2 regions of the Georgenia soli genome follow, and region 2 is predicted to be linked to the other one. Evidence: riboswitches for the same ligand, from Rfam matches in the RefSeq annotation. Region 2 holds a riboswitch; the other holds the start of a gene.
What was found. Region 2 has a riboswitch for cyclic di-AMP ahead of ATJ97_RS06975 (C40 family peptidase). Riboswitches for the same ligand answer to the same signal wherever they lie in the genome.
Positions count from the first base shown of each region.

Region 1: linked by a shared signal. The riboswitch ahead of ATJ97_RS01350 (C40 family peptidase) and the one ahead of ATJ97_RS06975 (C40 family peptidase) in region 2 are both predicted to bind cyclic di-AMP.

Region 1 is NZ_PDJI01000003.1:138,835-143,849, forward strand. Features, by position in the region: gene istA (IS21 family transposase) at 1-1,162, opposite strand, end outside; gene ATJ97_RS01350 (C40 family peptidase) at 1,726-2,370, opposite strand; cyclic di-AMP (ydaO/yuaA leader) riboswitch at 2,509-2,652, opposite strand; gene ATJ97_RS01355 (DUF305 domain-containing protein) at 2,928-3,455, opposite strand; gene ATJ97_RS01360 (four-helix bundle copper-binding protein) at 3,625-4,026, opposite strand; gene ATJ97_RS01365 (response regulator transcription factor) at 4,238-4,948, shown strand; gene ATJ97_RS01370 (sensor histidine kinase) at 4,945-5,015, shown strand, end outside.
Region 2 is NZ_PDJI01000004.1:1,263,126-1,268,140, forward strand. Features, by position in the region: gene ATJ97_RS19430 (hypothetical protein) at 1-133, shown strand, start outside; gene ATJ97_RS06970 (universal stress protein) at 146-1,069, opposite strand; gene ATJ97_RS06975 (C40 family peptidase) at 1,399-2,202, opposite strand; cyclic di-AMP (ydaO/yuaA leader) riboswitch at 2,207-2,380, opposite strand; gene ATJ97_RS06980 (metal-dependent transcriptional regulator) at 2,873-3,616, opposite strand; gene ATJ97_RS06985 (ABC transporter substrate-binding protein) at 3,790-4,806, opposite strand; gene ATJ97_RS06990 (ABC transporter permease) at 4,810-5,015, opposite strand, start outside.

The DNA of each region.
Region 1 (5,015 bases), on a different contig from region 2:
GATAGTGGGCGTGGTCGATCCGCGGGGACCCGGGCGTCGACAGGCGGTGGCGGGCGACCTCGACCAGGCCGCGCCGCTCCCCGACCCAGGACGGCTTGACCCTCAGGGCGTCGAGATCGACGACGATCACGAGCTCGTCGCCGGTCACGCGGCACCACACCTCGGCGTCGACCAGGCCCGGCGGGGTGGAGTAGCGCACCGACCCGAACCGCACCGTCTGATCGGTTCCGACCACCCGGGTCTGGCCCAGCGCGGCCGTGTGCGGCGCCGCCGGCAGCGGATGAAGGCGCTGGCGCTCCGCGGCGAGCATCTCGGCCGGGACCCGGCCCGTCTCGCGGTGCCGGCGCGTGTTCACGCTCTCGCAGAAGTCCTCGCAGGCGCCCTGCAGCTCGGCGAACGAGGAGTACGCGCTGCGCAGGTTCGCCTCCGTCGGGACCAGGTCGGCCTTGGCGATCCGCACCGTGTTCTCCGCCCCACCCTTCGACTCCGGGTCGAACGGGACACAGGTGTGAACCTGCAGCCCGTAGTGGCGTCCTGCCTCGACGATCTGCGGATGACGCACCGCCACCCCGGCGACGTGATCGACCGTGACGGTCCTGGCGTTGTCGGTCAGCACGTACGTCGGCGCCCCACCGATGCGCCGCAACGTCGCGTCCAGGCACGCGATCAGCGTCGCGAGGGTCTGGTCCCAGGCCGGGATCACCACCCGGAACCGTGACCAGGCCAGCCAGGCGCAGAACAGCACCGTCCGCCTCGGCTGCCCGTCCGGGCCCGGCACCTTCGGGCCCTCGCCCCAGTCGAACTGCAACCACAGCCCCGGCTCGGTGATCCACGGGCGGTAAGTGCGCCGGTTCCCCGCCCGCCAGGCCGCCTTGACCTGCGCGACCGCCCGCCGGGTGGAACGCTCGGTCCCGGTGAAGCCCAGCGCGACCAGGCGTTCGTGGACCACGTCGGCGCGGACCTTGCCGCAGGAGCGGTCGACCCACTCCTCGACCTTCGGCAGATACGGATCGATCATCCGCGGCCGCCGCGCCGGGCCCATGACCGGCCGGCCCGCGTCCCGCGCCGCGACGTAGCGGCGCACCGTCTTCGGATCGACCCCGGCCAGCTGCGCCGCCGAATGCGCGCTGCCCGTGGCATCAAACGCTTCGAGAATCTCCATGACTTCCCTGTCAGACTTCTTCACGCGTCCCTCCGGTCGGAGTGCTCAAGGTGGTCAGAGACCTCGAGCAAATCCCCGGAGGGACGCACATCTCGGGACCGACACGACATCAGCCCCACGGCCACAGACAGGGAGATCAGCTGTCCGTCAGCAGGGAGACGTCATGTCCGCCGACAGGGAGGCTGGCATGTCCGCTGGCAGACGGCGAGAGCGCTGCACCCGCCAAAAGCGATGGCGAGCGGGGCTGCTTCATCGAACGTAGCCGTGAGTGCACCGTCGAGGAGCCGCTGAGCGGCCTGGGAGTTGCGATCCTCGAGCTGCGTGTGGACCGGGTCGAGCGACTCCCCCGGACCACCCTGGGCAAGAGTTCTCTGATCGGCGCGCTTCCATCCGGCCCTGGGAGTGCCCCCCGACATCGAGGTCGGCGCCCTGACGGGCGGCTCCTGCCGCGCTCTGCTGGTCAGCTCAGGGACAGCGAAAACCGGCGATGGTGCGCACCCCATCGCCGGCCGCCGTGAGCTGCGGGATTCCGAGTCCAGCAGCACCCGCCTACCTTTGGCTTCTCAGCTGACTCTGATGAACACGGGGCTGGAGTGGAAGATCGGTCCCTCGGTCAGCGGGGTGCCCGGCTGGCGGGCGGCGATGTTGTTGCCGTTGCCGGTGTAGATCCCGACGTGACCCGGCCATGTCACCAGGTCGCCGGGCCGGGCCTCGGCGGCCGATACCCGCGTGCCGGTGGAGGCCTGCGCGCCTGAGGTGCGGGGCAGGCTGGTCCCGAACTGGGCGAAGACGTAGCTCGTGAACCCCGAGCAGTCGAACCCGGCCGGCGTGGTGCCGCCCCACACGTACGGGACGCCGAGGAACTGGCGGGCGTAGTCGACGATCGCGCTTCCCGAGGCCACCGGCGCTTCGACGGCTCCGGCACCTACGGCTGGGGCGGCGTCCGTGCTCGGCAGTTCCGTCCTCTCCCCCGCGCGGGAGGCGGCTGCGCCCGGCCGTTGGGGCGCAGGCTCGGGTTCTGCGCTGGGCGGCGGCGGTGGTGGTGTCGCTTCTGCGGTCGCGAGGTCCACCTCCCACTCGGCGTCGGAGGTGACTTTGACCGTCGGGGTGGCCAGGAGAGCGGTGGTGGCTTCGACGACCGCCGTCGAGATGCTCACGCTCGGCAGCGCTGCGGTCTCCGTGGTCGCGTCGGCGCTGGTTGCGGCCATCGTGAGGACGAGGCCGGACGAGGCCACCGCTGCGACACCACGGCGAGTGGTCGGGGCGAGGTTCTCGATGGCTGCGGTCAGGGGGGTGCTGGGGCGGCAGGGCGCGCGGTGGCGCCCACGGTTGCTGGGGGACAACGAACTACCTCTCCGAGTTCCCTGCGGGGTGAGCTGTCGGGTTGGGACTGGAGAGGCCCCGTGCTTCCGCACTTCACCCCAAGCCCGGAAAGGGCCGCATGCGTTGGTTTCCCCGCCCCTGCCACTGGAGCGCGCGATGCCGGGCGGCGGCAGGGTTCGGTCTCCGCCCGCATCTTCCGGACGGGATTGCCCGGGAGCAAGGCTCACGCTAAGAGCCTGGACACGTCCATGTCACGGTCCGATAACGATTCTTCATCGAACCTTCATGACAGCTGCCCTCTGGGGCTTTGCACGGGAAGTTGCTTAGCCCAAGCCCCCCCATGGCCGTTGGTGTTCCCGGAGTGAGGAGCGCTGAACACGTACGCAGTCGCGGCGGAGAATGTGGAGAGGTCACGGGTGTCTGGAGACCGCCGGCCAAGCCCTTAGCCCGTGGGGCACTGGCGCTCGGCCGGGTCCTTGAAGGCCGGGACCGGGCGTGCGGCGGCCTCCTCCGGGGTCGCCGCGATGCCGTTGCGCTGGATGTCGGTGATGAGCCAGTCCATCTCCCGGATCTCCCGCCGCTGCGCCTCGCTGATCCCCACGGCCAGCTCGCACACCCGCACGTCCTCGATGCCCGCCCGTTCGGACCGGGTGATAGCCAGGGAGTGGTGCGGGATCATCCCGCGCATGAAAGCGGTGTCGTCGACCGTCACCTGGCTGCGGTCCAGGTAGGCCCCGCCTCCGAGCAGCACGAGGCTGACCGCGACCACGGCGATGTTTGCCCTGGTGCTGCGGTACATGTTCAGCATCCACGCGAGCATGACCAGTCCCATGGCACCGCCCATGGTCAGGGCCATGAACACCCGGCTCTGGCTGAAGCGGATGTGGCTCCACTCCCACGAGCCGACGAACATCACCCAGTACATGACCACCATGCCCGTCAGGATCATGGCCGCGAACCGCAGGTACATCCCCCTGGAGCCGTGCGACTGCCCGCCTCCACCGTGCTGCCCGTGCCCCTCCTCTTGCGTAGCGTCGTCGTCCGCTCGGTCCGCCACTTTCACCACTCCTTGTTCGGTCCCTGGTTCCTCGTCGCCTTCCGGTCCCTGGGCGGTCCCCCAGGCCGGACGGGCCGTGGCGTCAGCCGACGGCCGCGAGGAGGTCCTCGCACGCCTGCTCGCACGCCCGGCAGGCCTCGGCGCAGATACGGCAGTGCTCGTGCATCTCGGCGTGCGACTCGCACTCATCCCCGCAGGACCGGCAGGCCTGTACGCAAGCCTGCAGCAAGGCCCGGGTGACGTTGGCGTCGTAGCCCGTGTGCCGGGACAACACCCGGGCGGTGGTGTCACAGACGTCCGCGCAGTCCAGGTTCGTCCGGATGCACTTGCGCAGCTCGGCGACCATGTCCTCGCTCAGGCACGCGTCCGCGCAGGCAGTACAGGCCTGGGCGCACGAGACCAGCGCCTCCACAGTCCTTGCCAGCAGCTCCCGGTCGAGGTTGATCTCGGCGGGGTACGTCTCCATCATCTCGACAGTCCTCATCGGTCGTCCTTCCTCTGGAGGTGTTGATTCGGCATGGGGCGACGGAGCCCGCGGCTCTTCGACGCTAGGTCGGTGATTCAGGGCTTGCACTCCGGGCGAGGCGGTTCGGTGATGAAGATTTGATGAAGATCCCGCCGCTATTTCGGCACGGTCTGTCTGAGCCGGTCCTCCCGGCCGGATCCCGTCGGGTTGTCGGGGCAGGATGTGCGGCATGAGTGCGACGGATCGTGGTGCCCGGGTGCTTGTCGTCGAGGACGAGGAACCGCTCGCCAAGCTCGTCGCGAGCTACCTGCAGCGGGACCGCTTCGAGGTGGAGCGCACGGGGGACGGCGCCGACGCGCTGGCGCTCGTCCGGCGGTGGGACCCGGACGTCGTCGTGCTGGACCTGGGTCTGCCGGGGATGGACGGGGTGGAGGTGTGCCGGCAGGTCCGCACGTTCTCGGACTGCTACATCATCATGCTCACCGCCCGGGCAGAGGAGGTGGACAAGCTGGTCGGGCTGTCGGTGGGGGCGGACGACTACCTGACGAAGCCGTTCAGCCCCCGCGAGCTGGTCGCCCGTGTGCGGGTGATGCTGCGCCGGCCCCGACGGTCCTCCGGGGAGGGCGAGCGGGAGGTGGCGCTGACGTTCGGGTCGCTCGAGGTCGACGTCGCCGGTCGGGAGGTGCGCCTGGGTGGTGAGCCGGTGGAGCTGACCCGTACACAGTTCGACGTGCTGGCGGCCCTTGCCACGCGCCCGAGGATGGTCTTCTCCCGCGAGCAGCTCATCGAGGCGGTGTGGGGCCCGGGCTGGGTCGGGGACGAGCACCTGGTGGACGTCCACATCGGGCACGTCCGCCGCAAGCTCGGCGACGACCCCGCCGACCCGGTCTTCATCCGCACCGTGCGCGGGGTCGGCTACCGCATGGGGCCGGGCCGGTGAGGATCGCCCGGTGGGGCCTGGCGGCCCGGCTCCTCGCCGCGATCGTCGTGGTCGTCCTGGCGGGGTC
Region 2 (5,015 bases):
AGCGTGGGACGGCGTCGTCGACGTGCTCACCGGCGACGTCGACCGGGCCCGCTGGGTCATCGACGTCGCCGGTGCAGGGCGGGACGACCTCGACCCGGGCTGGCTGGACGCCGCCCGCGCACTGCGCGACTGACCGACCGCCCGCTCAGCGGTTCCAGGGCACGTCGGCGGGGCCGCGCCCCTCGTCCCCGGCGCGGGCCGGCACGACCATGACGGGTGAGATCGCGTGGTGCAGCACCGCCTGGCTCGTCGAGCCCAGCAGCAGCCCGGCGAAGCCGCCGCGGCCGCGGGAGCCGACGACGATGAGCTCGACGGCGGTGGAGAACTCGGCCATCAGCGCGGCGGCGTTGCCGTCCAGCGCGTGCTGACGGACGCGAACCTCTCGACCGGCGACCGCGGACTCGACGGCCACGCTCAGCCCCTCGCGCACATCGGCGAGCACCTCGTCACGGTCGACGGCGGCCGGGAGCCAGGCCATCGCGCCGGCGCCCGTCGCGATCGGGACGGCGGCGACGGCGGTGAGCTCCGCGTCCCACAGGATCGCCTCGTCGACGGCGCGGCGCAGCGCGATGCGGGCGGACTCGGAGCCGTCGACGCCGACCACGATGCGCCGGACGGGTGTGAACTCTCGGCCGGCGCGCAACGGCACCACCACGGTCGGGCAGTGGGCGTGAGCGGGCAGCGCGGAGGAGACGGTGCCCAGGAGCCGGTCGGTGAACCCGCCGCCGCCGCGGGTGCCGACGACGACCATGCTCGCCTCGCGGGAGAGGTCGACGAGGACTCCGGCGGGGTCGCCGGTCTCGAGCGCGGAGGTCACGACCAGGCCTGACCCGGCTGTGCGGGCCACCGCCTCGTCGACGACCGCCTGGGCGCCCTGCTGGATCGCGGTGTCGTCCATCGCGGCGTACCCGCCGTCGAGGGAGGCGGCGGTGAACGACGGCAGCGCGTAGGCGCACACGACGTGCAGGCGCCACCCCGAGCGTCCCGCCTCGGCGACCGCCCAGTCCACGGCACCGAGGCTCGCCTCCGAACCGTCCACCCCGACCACGACGACCTTTTCGCGGGTCATGGTTCCGCCTCCTTCGTTGACCGAGCGTTGACCATCAGGTGCCTTTTCCGGAACCCTATCGGCACCCGACGACCTCGACACCGGGACCTTGGAGGGCATGTCGCCGAACGGCCGAGGGAGCTCCGGCGCTCAGAGACGGCGGTGTGGCCCGGTCGAGAGCGACGGAGCCCGGGTGGCGGAGACCGAGCACGCGGAACCGGCGTTCCGCGGCCTGGGCGGAGCCGGCGTTCCGCGGCCGGACACGACGACGGCGGCCCGCCCCTCGAGGGGGCGGGCCGCCGGCGTGTGCGGTGGGCGGCCGTGGGCCGCGGGTCACCCGGGTGGGTGCGTCAGGCGACGCGGATGAAGACCGGGTTGGAGATGTAGATCGGGGACTCGTACAGGGCGGTGCCCGGGCTGCGGGCCGCGATGTGCTGGCCGTTGCCGGTGTAGATGCCCACGTGCCCCGGGCCCCAGACCAGGTCGCCCGGACGGGCCTCGGCGGCGGAGACCACGGTCCCGGCGTAGCGCTGCTCCCCGGAGGTGCGCGGGAGGCTGATGCCGACCTGGGCGAAGACGTACTGGGTGTACCCCGAGCAGTCGAACCCGGCCGGGGTCGTCCCGCCCGAGACGTACGGGGTGCCGACGTACTGGCGGGCGATGTTCACGATCGCCGACGCCGACGCCGAGGGGGCCGGCGCGGCCGGGGCGGCGGCGGGGGCCGCGGCCGCGGCCGGGGCGGCCGCCGCGGGCAGCGGGGCCCGCTCGGCCGTGCGGGCCGGCGCGGACGCGCGCTCGACGACCGGGGCCGGCTCGGGCTCGGGCTCGGGGGCGGGGGTCGCCTCGGCGGCGACCTCCTCCACCGACCAGGTCACGTCCGCCGGCACGGACACCGACGGGGTCGTCACCATCGCCGAGAGCGCCTCGGAGGTCAGCGAGGTCACGTCGACCTGGGGCAGGGCCTGGGTGGACCCGGACTCCGGGGCCGCCGCGGCGGTGGTCGCGGCCATGGTGATCGCCAGCCCGGAGGACGCCACCGTCAGCAGCGAGCGGCGGGCCGTGGGACCGGAGACCAGGGACGACAGCGGGGTGGACGGGCGCCGGGCGGCGCGGTGCCGCGCACGCGCGGCGGAGGTCATGGCGGTGCTGGTCAAGACGAAGGCCTCTCCTGGCTGCCTACGAGGTGAGCTGTCGGGTTCGGGCGGGAGAACGCCCGGCACGCACCCGGCCCCGAAGGACCGGCCACGCACTTCACCCCAAGACCCGGACCACGATCCGGGCCACGAACACTGGGTCCCCCGTCCCTGCCGCGGGATCTCGCACCGACCCCGGGCGGCGGCAGGGTTCGGCATCCCGCCCGGAGACTCCACGAGGAGGGTTCGTGAAGCGAGTAGGACACTACCCAGGGAGATCGCCGGATGTCACGTTTGGATCACGACCGTGTCTCACCTCACCGGTCAGGCCCCGTTTCCCGGACACACCGCCGCCGTATCGGGCCAGGACAAAAGGCCCAGGTCGCGCGGGCGCGAGTGCGGAGTCGGAGGGGCGAGGGGTTCGCTCCGAGAGCCCGCGTGACGGGATACCGGACGACGTCCTGTGACATAGCCCACGGCACCGACCCGGCGAACGTCGTCGTCACGTCGCGATCATCTGCACGCCCGCAGCAGGACAGATGTCCCCGTATGTCCCGGTTCGCCTAGGAGCTCGGCGAGGAGCGGGGCAGCGGGCCACGAGGGCCGTCACGTGAGCAGCCTCAGCCCGTGAACGGTCAGCGGGGTAGGGACGCCTGAGCGGGGTAGGGACGGCTCAGCGGGTCACGAAGGCTCAGCGGGTGACGAACAGGTGCCGGGTGATCTCCTCCGGCACGTCGAGCTCGACCTCGGCGCCCGGCGCGTGCAGGGACACCAGGTCCACGCCGCCACGGATCCGCAGCTCCAGCCGCCGGCCGGGACGCAGCCCGGCCTCGGCCATGCGGGCGAGCAGGTCGACGTCGACCTGCAGCGGCTCGCCGATCCGCTCGAGGACCACGACGTAGTGGTCGGCCTCGGCTCCCCCGGCCGCGGCGGAGGGGGCACCGGCGGGCTGGAGCTCGGCAACGACGTCGGAGAGGGATCGCACCGCCGGCTGCGGCGGGGTCGGCACGATGCTCCGGTCCAGGTCCGCCAGGCCGGGGATCGGGTTGCCGTAGGGGTCGACGTGCGGGTGGTCGAGCAGGTCGAGGAGGCGGCGCTCCACCCGCTCGCTCATCACGTGCTCCCAGCGGCACGCCTCCTCGTGGACGTGGGGCCAGTCCAGGCCGACCACGTCGACGAGCAGCCGCTCCGCGAGCCGGTGCTTGCGCATGACCTTCGTGGCCTTCTCGCGGCCCTCGTCGGTGAGCTCGAGCTGGCGGTTGCCGGTCAGCACCAGCAGCCCGTCCCGCTCCATGCGTGCGACGGTCTGCGAGACGGTCGGCCCGGAGTGCCCGAGACGCTCGGCGATGCGGGCGCGCAGCGGCACGACGCCCTCCTCCTCAAGCTCGTACACCGTCTTGAGGTACATCTCCGTGGTGTCGATCAGGTCGCTCACGTATCAGCCGCTCCTTCTGCCAGCGCCGGCACCGCCTGAGCCGGCGCCCAAGCCTCCGACCCCCAAGGATAGGGACGAACCACGGCGACCGGGGCGTTCGTCCAGCCCCGGGGGCGAGGCGGACGACGGCGGGGGCCCGGCAGACGCCGGGCCCCCGCTGACTCAGGACGGGGTCACTCGGCGTTCTCGGAGAACGTCGGGTCGACGTAGTCGGCCTGGGGCAGCGCCTCCGCGTACTCCAGCGCGCCGGACTCCATCCAGATCCGCTCCATCCCGGCCAGCTGGTCGGGAAGGGGCGCGAGGTCCGGCAGCCACGTGTACAGCGGCACCGCGGCAACCTCCTCGGCGGTCTGGCCGGTGGCGGCGCCGATGATCTCGAGGTTCTCGTCGGAGTACCTGTCCTCGCCCTGCAGATCCTTCGCGGCGCGCGCCAGGGCGTTGAAGAAAGGCTGGGCCAGATCGGACGAGACGAAGTCCCCTCCGTAGATCACGCCGGTACCGGAGGTGCCCTCGGGCGGGACCCCGTACGAGACGCCCGTGCCGTCCTCGAGCGCGAGGGTGGAGAACGGGGCGCTGATGAGACCGGCGTCGATGCTGCCGTTGGCGATCGCGGTGGGCATGTCGGGGTTGCCCAGGTTGACGATCTCGACGTCGTTGATCGTCAGGCCCGCCTCCTCGAGCGCGAGGGCGAGGAGGTAGGCGCCCGTGCCGCCGGGGCCGCCCGCCGCGCCGACCTTGCGGCCCTCCAGGTCGGCCACGGAGGCGATCTCGCCGGAGTCCACCAGCTTCGAGCTGACCACCAGGTCGGTGGGCGAGGACTCGGTGTTGCCGTCCGAGACGCCCATGGAGCCGACGACCTTGACGTCCAGGCCGGACTCGATGGCGCTGAACATGCCGGCCGAGAAACCGGCGGCGACGACGTCGAGCTGCCCGGAGGACGCGAGCGGGATGGCGTCCTGGCCGGACTTCACGGTCTCCAGGTTGAGCTCGATGCCCTCGTCGGCGAAGTAGCCCTTGGCGTCCGCGACATAGAGCGGGGCGAAGATCGCCAGCTGGACGAGGCCGACGTCAACTGTCTGCAGGTCGCCTGCACCACCGGCGCTGGCGCCCTCGTCGGCCGCACCCCCGGAGCAGGCCGCGAGCAGGAGGCTCGCGGTGAGCGCGGACGCCAGGAGAGGGATCTTCTTCATGGGCTACTTCGCCTTTCTGTTGGCGCCGCCGGTGCGCTTCCACGGCAGCAGTGCTCGCTCGAGCAGGATGACGAGCCCTGTGACCAGGGCCCCGATGAGGGAGACGACGATCAGTCCGACGAACATCTTCTCCGGCTGGAAGAGCTGCCAGGAGTTCCAGATGAGGTACCCGAGGCCGTCGTTGGACGCCACGAACTCCACCGCCGTGA